Regions from separate parts of the Kitasatospora sp. NPDC048286 genome, predicted to be linked through region 4. Evidence: riboswitches for the same ligand, from Rfam matches in the RefSeq annotation. Region 4 holds a riboswitch; each other region holds the start of a gene.
The links. A riboswitch is a leader RNA that binds a small molecule or an ion and turns the genes downstream of it on or off. The one in region 4 is predicted to bind cobalamin.
Positions count from the first base shown of each region.

Region 1 (4,381 bases), on a different contig from region 4:
GCCGGTGTCGGTGGCGTAGCGCTTGGCCATCGCGCACAGCTGGGGCGCCCGGGGATCGCCCCGGTCCAGGGCGGCCGCCGCCCGCCATACCAGCGCCCTGGCCGCCTCCAACTCCGTCGCCATGTCGGCGAGTCGGAACTGCAGGGCCTGGGAGTGCAGGAGCCGGGCGCCGAACGCCTCGCGGTCCGCCAGGTAGCCGGTGGCGCGCTCCAGGGCGTCCTGCGCGCCGCCGAGCGAGCAGGCGGCGATGCCGAGTCGGCCCCCGTTCAGCCCGCTCATGGCGATCCGGAAGCCCTCGCCCTCCGCGCCGAGCAGGCGGTCGGCGGGCAGGCGCACCCCGTCGAGGAGCACCTGCCGGGTGGGCTGGGCGTTCCAGCCCATCTTCCGCTCGTTCGGCCCGAACGAGACGCCGGGGTCGTTCCGTCGGACGACGAAGGCGGACACCCCGTCGGCCCCCGGGCCGCCGGTGCGGGCCATCACCAGGTAGACCTCGGAGGCGCCGGCGCCGGAGATGAACTGCTTGACGCCGTCGAGCACCCAGGCGTCCCCGTCCCGGCGGGCCCGGGTGGTGAGCGCGGCGGCGTCCGAGCCGGCGCCCGGCTCGGTGAGGCAGTAGCTGGCGGGGGTCTCCATCGTGCAGAGACCAGCCAGCCACCGGGCGCGCTGGGCGTCGTCGCCGTAGCGGTCGATCATCCAGGCGACCATGTTGTGGATGGACAGGTAGGCGGCGATCGAGGGGCAGCCGGTCGCCAGCGCCTCGAAGACGAGCACGCCGTCGGCGCGGGTGAGCCCGGATCCGCCGGACTCCTCGCCGACGTAGACGCCGGCCAGGCCGACCTCCGCCGCCTTGCGCAGCACGTCCACCGGGAAGTGCTTGGCCTGGTCCCACTCGACGGCGTTCGGTGCGAGGTGCTCGCGGGCGAAGGCCCGGGTCGTCTCGACGATGGCGAGTTGATCGTCGGTCAGTTGCGTGTGCACGGCCCGCCTCAGCTCATCGTCGGCATGGTGAAGCTCGCGCCCTCCTTGACCCCGGAGGGCCAGCGCGAGGTGACGGTGCGGGTGCGGGTGTAGAAGCGGATCGAGTCCGGCCCGTGCTGGTTGAGGTCGCCGAAGGCGGAGCGCTTCCAGCCGCCGAAGGTGTGGTAGGCGATCGGGACCGGGATGGGCACGTTGACGCCGACCATGCCGGTGTTCACCCGGCGGGTGAAGTCACGGGCGGTGTCGCCGTCCCGGGTGTAGATGGCCACGCCGTTGCCGTACTGGTGCTCGCTGGGCAGCCGCAGCGCCTCCTCGTAGTCGGCGGCGCGGACGACGGTGAGCACCGGGCCGAAGATCTCCTCCTGGTAGATCCGCATGTCCGGGGTGACCCGGTCGAACAGGGAGGCGCCGAGGAAGTAGCCGTCCTCGTGGCCGGGGAGGCGGAAGTCCCTTCCGTCCACGACGAGTTCGGCGCCCTCCCGGACGCCGAGGTCCAGGTGGTCGCGGACGCGGCCCAGCGCGTCGCGGCCCACCAGCGGGCCGAAGTCCGCCGCCGGGTCGTCCGAGCGGCCGACCTTGAGCCCGGCGATCCGCTCGACCAGCTTCGCCACCAGGGCGTCCGCGGTCTCCTCGCCCACCGGTACGGCGACCGAGATCGCCATGCAGCGTTCCCCGGCCGAGCCGTAGCCGGCGCCGACCAGCGCGTCGGCGGCCTGGTCGAGGTCGGCGTCCGGCATCACGATCATGTGGTTCTTGGCGCCGCCGAAGCACTGCGCCCGCTTCCCGTGCGCAGCGGCGGTCGCGTACACGTACTGGGCGATCGGCGTGGAGCCGACGAAACCGAGCGCCTCGACCCGCGGGTCCCCCAGCAGGGTGTCCACGGCCTCCTTGCCGCCGTTGACCACGTTGAGCACGCCCGGCGGCAGCCCGGCCTCCAGGAACAGCTCGGCCAGTCGCAGCGGCACCGAGGGGTCGCGCTCGGAGGGCTTGAGGACGAAGGCGTTGCCGCAGGCCAGCGCGGGTGCGGCCTTCCAGAGCGGGATCATCGCGGGGAAGTTGAACGGCGTGATGCCGGCGACGACGCCGAGCGGCTGGCGCATCGAGTAGACGTCGATGCCGGTGCCGGCGTTGTCGCTGAACTCGCCCTTCAGCAGGTGCGGGATCCCGGCGGCGAACTCCACGACCTCCAGGCCGCGTTGGATGTCGCCGTGGGCGTCGGCCACGGTCTTGCCGTGCTCGGCGGACAGCAGCCGGGCCAGTTCCTCCTTCTCCTGCTCGACCAGTTGCAGGAAGCGCAGCAGCACCCGCGCCCGCCGCTGCGGGTTCCAGGCCGCCCACGCGGGCTGGGCCTGCGCGGCGTCGGCGATCACCGCCTCGACCTCGGCGCGGTCGGCCAGCGGCACCCGGGCCTGCACCCGGCCGGTGTTGGGGTCGTACACGTCGCCGAAGCGGCCGGACGTCCCGGCGACGCGCTTGCCGCCGACGAAGTGGGTCAGTTCACGGACCATCGGTTCCTACTCTCGACAGGGTCGGGGAGAGGAGGAATGGAGGCCGCCGCCGACGGGCGGGCGCACGGTGGTGCGGCCGCGCGACGTCACGGTGGCGGTGGCATGACGATCCGTCAGAGCGGTTGGGCCCCGGCAGTCGTCGGCACAGGACAGCCAGGAGCAGTGGAACGGGAGCAGCCCGGAGTCATGCGTGTCGTCTCCATCCTCGTGGAAAACACGGATCACCCGCGGCCGGTATCCTGACTCCCGGATCACCGCACGCCCTCAGGCCTTCCCGGCTGGCTGCCAGTGGCCGTCCCTCACGAGGACGAACTCCCCGGTCACAGTGGCGGGACCGTGCCGGACTCACACCGGCTTCCCTGACACCGCGGACCTGCCGTCGGCCATATAGTTGGACGTCCTAGTAAGTCCAGAGGGCGCCGTCTGCGCGTTGTGCCCGCCCTGAGGCCCGCTGACCTGTGCCACCGAGCGGGCCCGGCCGGCCGTGCGCTCCGGGCTTTGGTGGGGGGTGAGGGCGCGGCGGTCCCGGCGTGCCGAGCCGCGGCCGTCGAAGGAGACCGTACGGAACGGCCCGCACCGCACCCCGCGTGTCGCGGGCTGGGCTTCGATCCGGCTGAAACGGGGTCATTCGTGTGGCGGAGTGTGGCGCGCGTCGGCTTGCGTGAACAGGGCCGCGCCCGATTCCCTGACGCCACGTCTGCCAGTGTCCGTTGGCGGGCAGCTACTTCGGGAGCAATTGTGCTTGCACGAATCATGTCCATCGCGGCCGCAGCCGTGACTCTCGTCGCGGTCCAGCCGGGCCTCGCCGTCGCGGCGGCCGACCCCAGCACCACAGTCACGTTCGCCGTCACGTCCGGCGCGTTGACGCTGACGGTACCGGCCAGTGCCAACCTCGGCTCGGGAGCGCCCGGCACCGTCATCAGCGCGCCGATCGGGCCCTGTACCGTCACCGACGATCGCGCCCTCGCCTCGGCCTCCTGGACGGTGACCGCAGCGGAGACGGACTTCACAAACGGTGTGACGACGATCGCCGCCACCGACGCCACCTACACGGTCGGGACGGTGACGACGACCGGTACCATCACCGCCACTCCAACGAACGTGACGCTGAGCAACAGCGCGCAGACGGTGCTCACCGGGAGCGCCGGTGTCGGAGACAACACCGCGTCCTGGAACCCGACAATCTCCGTCAACGTGCCCCCCAGCGCCGTCGGCGGGATCTACACCGGAACGCTGACCCAGTCCGTTGCCTGATGGAATGAAGGGCGCGCGCCGGTGCGGGGTTCTGCTGCTGGCGCTGGCCCTCGTACAGGCGGCCGGGGTGATGCCGGCAGCGGGGCATGCGGCACCCGGGTTGTCCTCCCCCCGGGACCCGGCCGCGGGGAAGACCATCGGTATCAAGCTGCTCGACGCTCCGGAAAGCCGCCGTGCGGATCCCAGGGCGCACGCCTACATCGTCGACCACGTCGCGCCCGGCTCGACCATCGAGCGGCGGGTGGAGGTCACCAACGAGTCGTCCACGCCGATGCACGTCAACGTCTACGCCGCGGCGGCCACCATCGCGAAGGGTGAGTTCACCTTCGCGCCGGAGCGCACCCCCAACGAGCTGACCGGCTGGACGTCACTCGACACGGCGGACCTTGAGCTGGCGGCCTCCGAAACGGTGCGAGTACGCGCCACCATCCGGGTGCCCGGGGACGCCGCCGCCGGGGAGCGATACGGCGTCATCTGGGCACAGACGGACACCCCCACGGACCGCTCGCACAATGTGACGTTCCAGGGCCGGGTGGGCGTCCGCATGTACATCGACGTCGGTCCCGGTGGTGAGCCACCCTCGGACTTCGAGATCGAGCGGCTCCATCCGGCCCGAGCCCGCGACGGGCGGGGGGAGGTTC
Region 1 is NZ_JBICZE010000008.1:71,211-75,591, reverse strand. Features, by position in the region: gene ACGF13_RS20465 (acyl-CoA dehydrogenase family protein) at 1-978, opposite strand, end outside; gene ACGF13_RS20460 (CoA-acylating methylmalonate-semialdehyde dehydrogenase) at 987-2,486, opposite strand; cobalamin riboswitch at 2,698-2,889, opposite strand; gene ACGF13_RS20455 (hypothetical protein) at 3,240-3,740, shown strand; gene ACGF13_RS20450 (peptidase) at 3,745-4,381, shown strand, end outside.
Region 1: it holds a riboswitch for cobalamin, as region 4 does, so the genes downstream of both, ACGF13_RS20460 (CoA-acylating methylmalonate-semialdehyde dehydrogenase) here and ACGF13_RS38120 (ABC transporter substrate-binding protein) in region 4, are expected to answer to the same signal.

Region 2 (4,381 bases), on a different contig from region 4:
GTCGGGCCGTCATGGTTCTGCCCCGCCGGAGGGGAGGCGACCCGTGGTCGGCTCCCCTCCGGCGCCGTGCGGTCAGCTGCCGTAGCGCAGCGAGACGGTGTCGCCGAGGTGGACCGTGGTGGCCCGGGTGGCGCCGGTCACGGCGCCGCCGTCCAGGCTGACCTGCCAGGTGAACGAGCCGCTGTTGGCCGTGCCGTTGAGCGCGGTGACGGTGCCGCCGCCGGTGGACGGCGTGACGGAGGTGACGCAGCCGCCCGGGGTGGCGCTGCCTGCCGCGTCGAGGACGTCACCGAGGGTCGCGGTGGTGCCGGTCGGGGTGAGGGTGACGGCGCAGACCTTGGGCGTGCCGGTGCCGTCGTCGACGACCAGGGCGAGCCTGGCGGCGGTGCCGGCGGTGAAGCCGGTGGTGGCGGCCCAGGTGGGTTCGCCCGCGGTGGTCGGGGCCGGCGGCGTGGCGGTGAACCCGGCCCCGGCGACGGCGCGCAGCCCGTCCACGGAGGCGTAGGGGGACGGGGTGGTGTCGGTGGGCAGGTACTTGAAGCCGCCGCCGGGCTTGAACTGCTGGGCGATGAGGAAGTCGACCGGGGTCTTGCCGGTGCCGCTGGTGAAGTCGGCGCCCTGGGGGTTGATGCCGCAGGCGTTGAGGCCGGACACGGCCCAGCCGTTGGAGTCGGTGTTCACGCCGAACATGGCGTTGAACGCCCCGGACGAGGCGAGCTTGCCCTTGAGGAAGTTCTTGGCGGCGACGATCGCGGGATCGGTGTTGGGCACGCCGCCGGCGCACAGCGAGGCCATGGCCGCGCCGGTCATGTCGATGTCGCTGCCCTGGGCGAGCGCGGTCGGGTCGCCCGCGGCCTTGCTGTAGTTCCAGCCGCCGTCGTTGTGCTGGTTGGCGCGCACGGCGGTGACGGAGGCGTTCAGCAGGGCCTGCGGGGCGCGCTGGGCGCCGGCCTGGGTCTTCGCCCCGGCCAGGGCGAGCAGGCCGAAGACGGTGCCGTTGAAGTTGGCGGACGGGCCGTAGTAGCCGGGCTCGGCACTCTGCCAGTAGGCGACCGCGTCGGCGATCAGGTTGCGGCCGGGGCCGACCCGGGCCGGGTCGATGCCGGCCGCGTAGGAGTTGAGGATGCCGCGCTCGTAGTCGGTGACCACCGGCGAGCCGCCGGGCCAGCCGGCGGCGGCGAGCTGGTTGCGGTACACCAGGCGGGCGTTCTTGGTGGTGTCACCGCCGGGGGTGACGTCCGCCGCGGCGGTGCCGGCGGCCGCCAGCGCGCTGAAGGCCCACTCGTTGGAGAGCCCGCCGGTGGCGTAGCTGCCGTCGGCGGCCTGGAGGGACTTCAGGTAGGTGACGCCGGTGCTCTTGGAGGTGGCTATCTGGGTCGGGGTGGCCGTCGCGTGGGCGGGGACGGCGGTCAGCAGCAGGGCTCCGGCCGTCAGGGCGACGGTGGCCGCGGAGGCGGCACGGGCCGGGGTGGTCCGCTTCGGGGTGGGGAGGGGCACGGGTCAGGCTCCTTGGGGTGGCGGGCGCCGACCCTGCCCCGGAGGCCCGGCGTCCGTTCGGGAGCGCGCGACTGCCGGAGCGGTCGCCGCCCGGATCGCGTGGGCCGGCATTCGCCGTGGTGCGCGGCCGGGCGGGCATTCGGGCTCGGGACGGCTCGACCGCCACCCCACACCGCTGCGCGTCAGCCCCGGAGTCGCACCGGGTTCCCCCACTCGGCCACCGCGGACGCTACCGCACGGCGGACCGGCCGACGAGGTGGTGTGACCTACCTGACGACCCGTTGACTCGCCGTCGGACGCCGTGGTCTGATGAATCGGTTTTTCGCCCTCGGCATTCAGGGGAAGCCGGTCCAACTCCGGCGCTGACCCGCAACCGTAGACCCACCACCGGTGGGTGAGCCGGAATGCCTGGACCGGGGGTCTGTTCACACAGCACTTGCGTCGTCGCGGACTACGACGCAGCTCTTGACGGCCCCGTGTTCACGTCCACGGGCGGCCGTAGGCTGCGCCGTGGTCTCCCGCGTCGACCGACCGGGGAGTCGTCGTGAGGGTCAGCAGCAGTCGCGCACGTCACAGAAACCGGGACCTCGGGTCCCTGGTGGTCGCAGGCACCGTCGCGGCCGCCGCCTGCGGCACGGTCCTGCTCGGGCACCCGGGCACCGCCGCCGCCGACCCGGTCGAGCAGTGCACGGCGACGACCGGCGCGATCGTCGCCGTGGACTTCACACACTGGGGCGGCGGTGTCGTCCGGGGCTGCGACGCCCACCCCACGACCGGGATGAACCTGCTGCACAACGCGGGCTTCACCACCGCCGGGACCGAGCACGACGGGCCCGCCTTCATCTGCCGGCTCGGCACCGGAACCTTCAACGGCGGCGTCCAGTACCCGACACCCGCCGAGGAACCCTGCGTCAACACCCCGCAGGCCACCGCCTACTGGTCGTACTGGATCGCCGAACCCGGCCAACAGGCCTGGTCCTACAGCCGGTTCGGCGCCGGGACGCAGCAGCCCAAGCCCGGCGAGGTCGAGGCCTGGGTGTACGGCGGCACCGACATCGGCGGCACCAGCGGGGCGCCGAGCTTCACCCCGGACTCCCTGCGGGCCAAGAACGGCGGCCCCTCGCCCTCCACCTCGCCCTCGGCGACCCCGACCCCGACCGCCACCCCGACCGGGCCCTCCGCCACCGGCGACCCGGCGGCCGCCGCCGCGTGGCTGGCCGGTCAGCTCGTCGGCGGCGACCACACGGAGAACTGGGCCACCCCCGGACCGGACTACCCCCGGACCGCCCTCACCGCCGTCGCACTCGCCGCCTCCGGCAGCCAGGACCCGGCCCTGCGCAAGGTGCTCGCCTTCCTCACCGCCCGCACCGACGCGTTCCTGTACCCCGACGGCCCGACCGCCCAGCCCGACACCAGGGCCGCCGCGCTGCTGGCCCTCGTGGCCGAGAGCACCGGCGGCGACCCCCGCTCCTTCGGCGGCCGGGACCTGATCGCCGCGCTCACCGACCACGTCTGCACCGCGGCCGGCGAGAACGGCAGGTGCACCGCCGCCGGCGACTTCCTCGGCGCGGCCTCGCCCTGGGTCCAGTCCCTCGGCGTCATCGCCCTCCAGCGCGCCGGCGTCACGCCGCCCGCCGCGGCACAGGCCCGCTTCACCGCCCTCCAGTGCGCCGACGGCGGAATCGCCGGATCGATGATCGTCGCCGGTGAGCACTGCGAATCCGACCCGCTCACCACCGCCATGGCCGTCCTCGCCCTGCGCACGGCCCCCGGGTACGAAGCGGCCGCGCGGAAGGCCGCCGACCAGCTCGCGGCGAGCCAGCAGCCCGACGGCTCCCTCCTCCCGTACGCCGGCGCCCCCGGCGACACCCTCAGCACCGCGAGCGCCGCCCAGGCGTTCAAGGCCACCGGCCAGGGCGCCCACCGGGCCACCGCTACCGCCTGGCTCGCCGCCCTTCAGAACAAGGACGGCGGCTTCGGCCCCGACGCCTCCACCACCGACCCCGACGCCGCCGCCACCGAGCAGGCGATCCTGGCCCTGACCGGCACCGACCTCACCAGCGTCCGGCACAACCCCGACGGCGCCGGCACGACGCCGACCCCGCCCGCCGGACGGAAGCCCGACGCCGCCAGGGGCAGCGCCTACCTCACCGATCCGGCCCGGCTGATCGACGGCCACTACTACGAGGGCTTCCCGGCCTTCGCCGACTTCGGCCTCACCATCGACGGCGCCTACGCCCTCGCCGCCACCGGCACCGACGACGCCGCGCTGCGCGGGATCGTCGACTTCCTGGACCAGCAGGGCAAGGACGCGAGCGAGCGCACCGTCAACACCTGGACGGGCATCGGCACCGAGTACGCCGGCGGCGGCTCGATCGGCAAGGAGGCGCTGCTCGCCGAGGTGGTCGGACGCGACCCGCGCGCCTTCGGCGGCCACGACCTGATCGCCGCCCTCGCCGCCCTGGTGTGCACGAAGGCCGATCCGAGCACCGGCTGCGACGCCCCGGGCAACTACGGCTACGCGACGTCGGTGTTCTCCCAGGCCCTCGGGATCATGGCCCAGCTCCGGGCGGGGGACGCCGCCAGCGCCGCCCCCGCCATCGCCTACCTGAAGGGCCTCCAGCACCAGGACGGCTCCTGGCCGAGCCTGATCCCCGCCACCGGCGACTCCGACGTGGACAGCACGGCGATGGCCGTCATGGCCCTCGCCCTCGTCCCCGGCGACGACGCCGCAGCCCGGGCCGTCGACCAGGGGCTCGGCTGGCTCGCCGCCCAGCAGCTGCCCGACGGCGGCTTCCCCGGTGCGGCCGGCCACTCGACCAACTCGGCGGCCCTCGCCGTCCAGGGCATGACGCTGCGCAAGGCCGCCTACGAGGGCCAGATC
Region 2 is NZ_JBICZE010000008.1:80,482-84,862, forward strand. Features, by position in the region: gene ACGF13_RS20500 (hypothetical protein) at 73-1,434, opposite strand; cobalamin riboswitch at 1,631-1,707, opposite strand; cobalamin riboswitch at 1,798-1,928, shown strand; gene ACGF13_RS20505 (prenyltransferase/squalene oxidase repeat-containing protein) at 2,096-4,381, shown strand, end outside.
Region 2: it holds a riboswitch for cobalamin, as region 4 does, so the genes downstream of both, ACGF13_RS20505 (prenyltransferase/squalene oxidase repeat-containing protein) here and ACGF13_RS38120 (ABC transporter substrate-binding protein) in region 4, are expected to answer to the same signal.

Region 3 (4,381 bases), on a different contig from region 4:
TGCCCGCTGTCGTACAGGAAGACGGACGGGCGGCGCTCGGGCTGCGGGACGGCGGCGATCCGCGCCTTGAAGTCGGCGATCAGCTTGTCGGCGCGGTCCTTGACGTCGAAGACCTCGCCGAGGTTGGCCAGGTCGGTGTAGAGCGCCTCCAGCGGGTCCATCACGCCGCGCTCGGTGCCCTTGCCGCTGCGGCAGGACTCGCTGAGCACGTACGAGTCGATGCCGAGCGCCTTGAGGGTCTGCGGGGTGACGCCGCGGCCCTCGTCGAAGCCGTAGTGCCAGCCGGCGAAGACCAGGTCGGCCTTGGCGTCCAGGGCGATCTCCTTGGTGATGATCTGCTTGGAGAGCCACTTCGCCTGCTGGTAGCCGTCCTTCCAGGCGACCTGGTCGATCTTCCCCTTGTCGTCGGGCATCACGTAGCCGGCCATCCGGTCGGCGAGGCCCAGGGAGAGCATCAGTTCGGTGATGCCGACGTCGTTGGTCACCACCCGGGCGGGCTTCCGGTCGAAGGTGAGCTTCTCGCCGCAGTTGTCCACCGTCACCGGGTAGTGGGCGGAGGCGGTGGCGGTCTCCTTGGGGGCGATCTCGGCCCCGCAGGCGGTGAGTCCGAGGGTGAGCAGGGCGGTGGCGGCAACGGCCTTGGTGCGCACGGTGGTTCCTCTGGGCAGGGGGGCGGATCAGGCGGGGCGGTCGAGACGGTCGAACAGCAGCTGGAGGGCGCCGCTCTCCGGGTGCCGCACCGGGGTGGCCCGGACGCCGAACACCTCGGCCAGCAGGGCGGGTCGGAGCACCTCCTCGGGCGTGCCGGAGGCGACGATCCGGCCGGCCCGCAGCACGTACAGCAGGTCGCAGTGACCCGCGGCCAGGTTGAGGTCGTGCAGCGCGGTGAGCACCGTCGGGCCGGCCTCGCGGGCGAGCGCCAGCACCTCCAACTGGTGGGCGATGTCGAGGTGGTTGGTGGGTTCGTCCAGCACCAGCAGGCGCGGCTCCTGGACCAGGGCGCGGGCGAACAGCACCCGCTGCTTCTCGCCCCCGGACAGGCTCAGGAAGCCGCGCTCGGCCAGGTGTCCGGCCCGGACCTTGCGCAGCGCCTCGGCGCAGCGCTCGGCGTCCCCGTCGGTGGGGGCGCCGAAGCCGCGGCGGTGCGGCAGCCGGCCCATCGCGACCACCTCGGCGACGGTGAAGTCGAACTCGGCGGAGTGCTCCTGGGTCAGCGCGGCCACCCGGCGGGCCGCCTCGCGGGCGGTGAGGGCGTGCAGGTCGTCGCCGGCCAGCCGGACCGCGCCGCCGGCCGGCTTCAGCACCCGGTAGACGCAGCGCAGCAGCGTCGACTTGCCGCTGCCGTTCGGGCCGATGAGCCCGACCACCTGTCCGGCGGCGGCCGCCAGGCTCACCTCGTGGACCAGCCGGGTGCCGGCCAGCTCCACCGAGGCGGCGTCGACGGCGAGGTCCTGGGCGTGCGCGGCCACGGCGGCCGCCTCGGTCACGTCGGTCACCGGGTGCCTCCGAAGGACTGGCCGCGGCGCCGCATCATCAGCAGGAAGGCGGGCACGCCGAGCACCGCGGTGAACACCCCGACGGGCAGTTCGGCGGGCGCCAGCAGGGTGCGCGAGGCGATGTCCACCCAGACCAGCAGCAGGGCCCCGGCGAGCGGGGCGATCACCAGCACCCGGCGGTGCCCGGCGCCGACCAGCATCCGGGCCAGGTGCGGCATCAGCAGCCCGACGAAGCCGATCGCCCCGCTGACCGCGACCACGGTGCCGGTGACGGCGGCGGTCACCACGAACAGCTCGCGGCGCAGCCGGTCCGGGTCCACGCCGAGCGAGGCGGAGGTCTCGTCGCCCATCGCGAGCGCGTCCAGTCGTCCGGCGGCGCAGGCCAGGTAGGCGAGGCCGGCCAGGACGGTGACGGCGGCGATCGGCACCGAGCCCCAGGTGGCGCCGCCGAGGCTGCCGAGCAGCCACATCATGGCGTCCCGGGCGGCCTCGCCGCGGTCGGCGGCGAAGACCATCAGGGTGGTGGCGGCGGAGAACCCGTAGGACAGGGCGGTGCCGGTGAGCACCAGGCGCAGCGGGGTGAGCCCGAACGCGGTGCGGGCGGCGAGGTAGACCAGCGTCATGGCGGCCAGGGCGGAGCCGAAGGCGGAGGCGGAGATCGCCCACACGCCGAGCGAGGCGAAGGCGCCGAACAGCAGGACGGCGTTGGCGCCGACGGCCGCGCCGGAGGAGATGCCGAGGACGAAGGGGTCGGCCAGCGCGTTGCGCACCAGGGCCTGGACGGCGACGCCGCAGGCGGCCAGTCCGGCGCCGACCACGGCGGCCAGCACGGTGCGCGGCAGCCGGATCTCCCAGACGATCGCGTACGCGGCCGCCTCGTCCGCCTCCAGCCGACCGTCCGTCAGCCCGGCGCCCAGCAGCCGCAGCACCCGGGGCAGGCCGAGCCCGGAGGAGCCGAGGGCGACCCCGCAGACCAGCGAGAGCAGGAGGGCGGCGCCGAGGCCGGCGGCGAGCGGGACGACGGGTATGCGACGAGTGGGCGGGCCGACTGCCCGGTCTGCGGGTGCGCGGTTCACGGGTGCGCCTTGCCTCGGGCCGGGGTGCGCCGGGGCGGGCGCGGGCCGGGGCGTGCCGGGGCGCCGTTCCCCTCGCAGTCCACGGCGAGTTGTCGGGAGTTCGGCGGCCGAGGGCGATCGGGCTGGCGCGGCCGTACGGGCTGGTACGGGCCGTGCTCACCGTTGCGGGTCAGCGCCGGATTCACACCGGACTTCCCCCTCGGACGCCCTGGCAGCATAACAGCCACTCAGGGCAGGCAACCCTTACCGGCCGGGGATCGGGCGTGAACGCACGACCGCCCCCGTCCGGTGGTCCGGACGGGGGCGGTCGGGTGGCGACGCGTCAGGCTCAGGCCTGCTTGGTCTCCCAGAAGATCTTGTCGACCTCGGCGATCAGGTCCAGCAGGGCCTGGCCGGTGGCCGGGTCGGTGGACGCCTTGGCGGCCGAGGCGGCCTTCAGGGTGTCGTTGATCAGCTGGTGCAGCTGCGGGTACTTCTCGAAGTGCGGGGCCTTGAAGTAGTCGCTCCACAGCACCGAGATGTGGTGCTTGACGGCCTCGGCGCGCTGCTCCTTGATGATGATGGCGCGGGCGCGGAAGTGCGGGTCCTCGTTGGCCTGGTACTTCTCCTGGGTGGCCTTGACGGACTCGGCCTCGAGCTTGGCCTGCGCGGGGTCGTACACGCCGCAGGGCAGGTCGCAGTGGGCGTGGGCGGTGGCGCGCGGTGCAAACAGACGAGAGAACATGGGAGTCCTTCCTTAGATCGTCTTCCCGCGCCCGAGATTACCCTTCCGCCCTCCCGGTTTCGCGATCGGGCGGCGGGCCTAGGGCGAAAGACGGACCCGGAACCGGGGTATTCCGGACATCGGAGCGCTGACGGCCCGTACGGCAGACTGGGGGACGGGCGGAGCGGGAGGAGGAGTCGTGGCGCGGAGCACGCGACCGGAGGACGTCGGAGCCGGGGACCGGGGCGGAGTGCTGCCGTTCGGGCTGGTCGACGTGGCGGGGCCGTCGATGGTCCCGACCCTGCGCGAGGGCGACCGGCTGCTGGTCCGGTACGGCGCGCCGATCCGGCCGGGCGCGGTGGTGGTCTTCCGGCACCCGTTCCAGCAGGACCTGCTGGTGGTGAAGCGGGCCGCCGAGCGCCGGCCCAAGGGCTGGTGGCTGCTGTCCGACAACCGCCCGGTGGACAGCGACAGCCGCAGCTACGGCGCCGTCCCGGACGAGCTGGTGCTCGGCCGGGTGCTGCTGCGGCTGAGCCCGAGCCCGGCCTGGCTGGCGCCGGGGCGCCGGCTGGAGCGGCTGCTGCTCACCCCGCGGCTGGCCCGGGTGCCGGGCCTGGCCCGCCGGCTCGGCGCCTGGGTGGAGGAGGTCTGAGGCCCCGGGGCCCCGAACTCCCGGGGCCCCGAACTCCCCAGGCCCTGAGTTCGCGAGGGCCTGAGTTCGCGAGGGCCTAGGCCCGGGCCGCGGCCTCCGCCTCCTGGCGCTTGCGGGCCCGGTAGGCGGCCACGTTGGCGCGGGTCGCGCAGCGGTCCGAGCAGTAGCGGCGGGAGCGGTTGGTCGAGGTGTCCAGGTAGGCGTTGCGGCAGGGCGCGGCCTGGCAGATGCCGAGCCGGTCGGCGCCCAGCTCGGTCAGGTGGACGGCCAGGCCCATGCAGGCGACCGCGGTGTAGTGCGCGGTGGCGGTGGGGGAGTTGTCGGCCAGGTGCAGGTGCCAGCGCGGCCGCCCGGCGTCGTCCAGGAGGTCGTGCCCGGAGACCAGCGGGCTGACCGGGTACTCCATCAGCAGGCTGTTCAGCAGGTCGACGCCGCGGACCTCGTCGCCCTCGGC
Region 3 is NZ_JBICZE010000005.1:222,790-227,170, reverse strand. Features, by position in the region: gene ACGF13_RS13585 (ABC transporter substrate-binding protein) at 1-650, opposite strand, end outside; gene ACGF13_RS13580 (ABC transporter ATP-binding protein) at 678-1,487, opposite strand; gene ACGF13_RS13575 (FecCD family ABC transporter permease) at 1,493-2,572, opposite strand; cobalamin riboswitch at 2,663-2,812, opposite strand; gene sodN (superoxide dismutase, Ni) at 2,901-3,296, opposite strand; gene sodX (nickel-type superoxide dismutase maturation protease) at 3,565-3,927, shown strand; gene ACGF13_RS13560 (CGNR zinc finger domain-containing protein) at 4,004-4,381, opposite strand, start outside.
Region 3: it holds a riboswitch for cobalamin, as region 4 does, so the genes downstream of both, ACGF13_RS13575 (FecCD family ABC transporter permease) here and ACGF13_RS38120 (ABC transporter substrate-binding protein) in region 4, are expected to answer to the same signal.

Region 4 (4,381 bases):
AGCGCGGCGGTGGCGACGAGGACCCAGCGGGTGCGCTCGACGTGGACGCCGAGGGAGCGGGCGGAGGTCTCGCCGAAGGCGAAGGCGTCCAGGTCGCGGGCCGAGGAGGCCAGGACCGTGACACCGATCAGCGCGACCGCGGTCAGGAAGACGGCGGTGGGCCACCGCACGCCGGCGACCGAGCCGAGCGTCCACTCCATGACACCGCGCGCCGCGTTGCGGTCCCCGAGGACCATCACGACGAACGAGGTGTACGCCCCGCACATCTGTCCCACCGCGATGCCGGCGAGCACGGTCCGGGCGGTCGGTAGCGACCGGGTGCGCGCGCCGGCCAGTGCCAGGACGACGACGGCGGCGAGCAGGGCACCGGCGAAGGCCGCCGTCGCCACCGCACCGGTGCCCACGACGCCGGACACGCCGGCGCCGAGGACGATCACGGTGACCGCGCCGGCGGCGGCTCCGTCCGAGATCCCGAGCAGGAAGGGATCGGCCAGGTCGTTCCCGGTCAGCGTCTGCAACACCGCACCGCAGACCGCGAGGCCGGCGCCGGTGGCAGCCGCTCCCAGAACCCGGGGGAGCCGCAGTTGCCAGACGATCTGATCGTCCAGCAGCGTGACGTTCGGGTCGCCCAGCCCGAGACGGCGCACCACGACGTCGATCACGGTGTGGACCGGCTCGTGTTGCGAGCCCACGGCCAGGCCGAGGAGCACGGTGGTCAGCAGCAGGGCCACACCGATGGCCAGCGCCGCCGTCGCGCGGCCCGGACCGGAGGACCGCACGACGGGGTGGGGCGCGGTGGTCATGAACCCGGGTGCAGCCGGCCCAGCCCCGCGGACACCCGGGCGGCACCGTCGGCGAGCAGCACGCCGGGAGTCGACTCCGAGAACGGCACCACCACGAAGGCCTTGCGCTGCACGGCGCCGAGCTTGCTCAGCACCGGGTCGTTCTCCAAGTAGTCGATCTTGGACTGGGCGGTGTCCCAGCCTGCGTCCGCGAGCACGATGGCGTCCGGGTCCGCCGCGACGACCTTCTCCCAGCTCACGTTCTGCCAGCCACCGGGCAGGTCCCCGAAGACGTTGCGGGCGCCCACGGCATCGAGTACGAGTTGAGGTCCGCCGTGGCCGGCACCGACGAACGGCGTCTTGGTGTCCGAGTCGTACCACAGGACCTTCAGGCCCTTGCCCGCGGCCGTCGCGGTGAACCGGGCAAGCTGCTGCTCCTGCTGCTGCTGGATCGCGACGGCCCGCTCCGGGACACCGAAGACCTTGGCGACGTCGTTCAGTTCGCCCCACATCGCCTGCCAGGTCGTCGGCGGTACCTTGCTCTTGTCCGAGCAGCCGAACGGGGACACGTACGACGGGATGCCCTGGTTGCGCAGTTCCTCCCGGCTGCCCGCGACCTTGTCGGTGAACGCGCTGGCGTAGGAGGCGTACAGGAAGTCGGGACGGGCCGCGAGGAGCTTCTCCTTCGTCGGGTACTCCTTGGAGAGCACCGGGACGGAGTCGTAGGCCGCCTTCCACTTCTCCGGGACGGAGTCGTCGAGGTAGGCGGTACCGGCCATGCGGGACTGCAGGCCGAGGGCCAGGGCCACCTCGGTGGCACCCTGGTTGAGGGTCACCAGCCGCTCGGGCGGCGCGCCGACCGTCACGGTGGTCCCGCAGTTGTCCACGCCGACCGGCGCGGCACTCCCGGCCGTCCCGCCGGACGCGACGGGAGCCGGGGCGCCCGCGCAGGCGCCGAGCATGCCGGTGAACAGGACGGCCGCGACCGCCCGGCCGACACGTATCGGCCCTCTGGGACGTGCGGAATGTACGGAATGTGCGGAACGTATGGATCGAAACGGGTACGGCAGACCGCTGGGCACGTGTTCTCCAAAACCCTCGTGGAACATGTCGCGCCGTGGCCGGTCTCCTGGCTTCCGCATCGACGCGCCGCGGCCGACCTTCCCAAGCGGCTCTTCCAGCCCGCCCAGTGGCCCTGACCGGCGGCAGAGCCGGTCAGCGAGGGCCGCGGAACTCCGCGGCAACAGTGGCGAGGGCCGCACCGGAATTCGACCGGTTTCCCGAACACCACGGCGCTGGCAACATATCAGGGCTCGCGATCCCGCCGGCGAGCGGCCGGGCACCGCAGGGCGCGGACGGGGGAGCCGCGACGACCTGCGGATTCCCGCCGACGCAGCGCGGGCGGGGCCGCGCCGCGGTGGCGGTGGTTCATCGGGCGGTCGGCGCCTGGCAGGTGAGGTCGCCCCCCGGGAGCTTGCCCGTGGTCAGGTAGCGCGTGGCGGACTCGTCCGCGCAGGACCCCCTGCCGTAGACGCCGTGCCCCTCTCCTCCCAGGACGGTGATCATCCGGGAGCCGCGCAGGGACCGGTGCATGCCCTGGGCGGCGGTCAGGGGCGTCTGGGAGTCCCACTCGTTCTGCAGGATCAGCGCTTGGACGTCGTTGTCCACCGTGGTCGGGGCTTCGGCGCCGGGCTTCCAGAAGGCGCACGGCTTGATGCCGTACGCGAAGTCCCCGTACAGCGGGTACCGGGCCCTGCCGCGCACGGTGTCGCGCCGGTACTGCCCGGGGTCACGCGGCCACGATGCGGCGGTGTCGCCGCACATGACCGCCCAGAGGCCCGCGAGCTCGTTCTCCGGGGGGAGTTCGGGGGCGGGCGCCGGCGCGGCGGGCTTGTCGTCCTCGGCGGCCTTCTTCAGTTCGGCGATCCAGTCGGCGGCCTTCCGCTCCGTGAAGAAGATGTCGCGCACGGCGCGGATGTCGTCGCCGGTGAGGGGGCCGTCGCCGGTGTCGACGGGCTTGCGATCCGCCCGGGCGACGATGTCCCAGAAGGTGTTGCGGACTTCGGCCGGGGTTCGGCCCAGGTGGTACGTGGTGTCCCGCCCCGCGGTCCACTCGCTCCACCGCGTGAAGGCGGGCTCGGTCGCCTGCGCCATCTGCTGGAAGGTGCCCCGCCCGTACTGGGTGGGGTCGACCGCGCTGTCCAGCACGAACCGGTCGGCCCGCTGGGGGAACATCTGCAGGTAGACGGCGCCGAGATAGGTGCCGTAAGAGCCCCCGTAGTAGGAGATCCTCTTCTCGCCCAGGACGGTGCGGATGAGGTCCATGTCGCGGGCGGTGTTGCGGGTGGTGATGTGACGCAGCTTGTCGCCTTCCGCGGCGGCGCACTTGTCGGCCACTGTTCGCGCCCACCGCACGTCCTTCGCGAAGGTCTCGGCGTGGTATGGGCGGTCGATGTTCAGCTCGTCGGGCGTCAGACCGCAGCTGACGGGGGAGCTCTGCCCGATGCCCCTCGGATCGAAGCCGACGAGGTCGTACCGGTCCTTCACCTCCTGGGGGATGACCGGCTCCATGGCGACCGGCAGACCCAGACCCGACGCGCCGGGACCGCCGGGGTTGAACAGCAGCACGCCGCGGCGTTGTTGCGCACTGCTCGCCTTCAACCGGTTCACCACGACGTCGAGCTTCTCGCCGTCGGGGTTGCCGTAGTCCAGTGGCACCTTGACGGTCGCGCACTGGAAAGCGGCCGGCGTGTGCTCGTCGCAGTGCCCCCAGCGGAGCGTCTGCTGGGTGTACGGCCGCATCGGGTCCTCGGCGACGGTGCCGGACGTGGCGGAGGCCGTCGCCGGTGTCAGCGTCGCGGCCAGAACCACCGCAGCTCCGACGGTCACGAGAGAGGATATGGGTGTGTTTCGCATCGTCATGCTGATCCTTCGAATGATCGGATGATGAGCTCTCCGCGTCTCCGCGTCTTCGCTGAGGCCGACGAGCCCGGGAACGGGAGTGGGGGCCGGTCAACGCCCGGCGAGGAATCGGTGGGCCGGGCAGGACACGATCATGGCTTTCGGGTGACGGTCACACATCACGCGAAGTAGGGAAGGGTTCCTCCCCCGATCGGGGGAGGAACCCGGCGTGCTGAGGCCCTCGCGCAGGTGAGATCGGCCGGGCGCCGTCCCGCATCGCCCGCCGTGCGTCACCGCCGCCCGTACCGGTGGCCGAAAGCGAACGGCAGGATGCCGGGCAGACGGGGGCTGTGGAATGTTCGTGGCCATGGACGATCAGTGGCCGTCGGGCCGGTTCGAGTTGCGGTTGATGGAGTACGAGGTCCGGAGGGAGCTGGTGGTCGGCGGAACGGCCGCGGGGCTGCCGGTGACGCTGTCGCCCGACCGGGGCGTCGACGAGCAGCAGCGCTGGTACGCGGACCGGTACTCCTCGCGGCAGGCGCGGATCCGGCACGCGGCGAGCGGGCTGTGCCTGACGGCGGAGAGCGATGCGACCGGGGCGCGGTTGCGGCTGGAGCCCGCCCGCCGGGAGGGCGAGGAGGGTTGGGGGCTGCAGCTGTGGACGGTGGAGCGGCGGATGTTCGGCGAGACACTGGACG
Region 4 is NZ_JBICZE010000025.1:52,934-57,314, reverse strand. Features, by position in the region: gene ACGF13_RS38125 (FecCD family ABC transporter permease) at 1-803, opposite strand, end outside; gene ACGF13_RS38120 (ABC transporter substrate-binding protein) at 800-1,744, opposite strand; cobalamin riboswitch at 1,884-2,089, opposite strand; gene ACGF13_RS38115 (alpha/beta hydrolase) at 2,211-3,698, opposite strand; gene ACGF13_RS38110 (hypothetical protein) at 4,051-4,381, shown strand, end outside.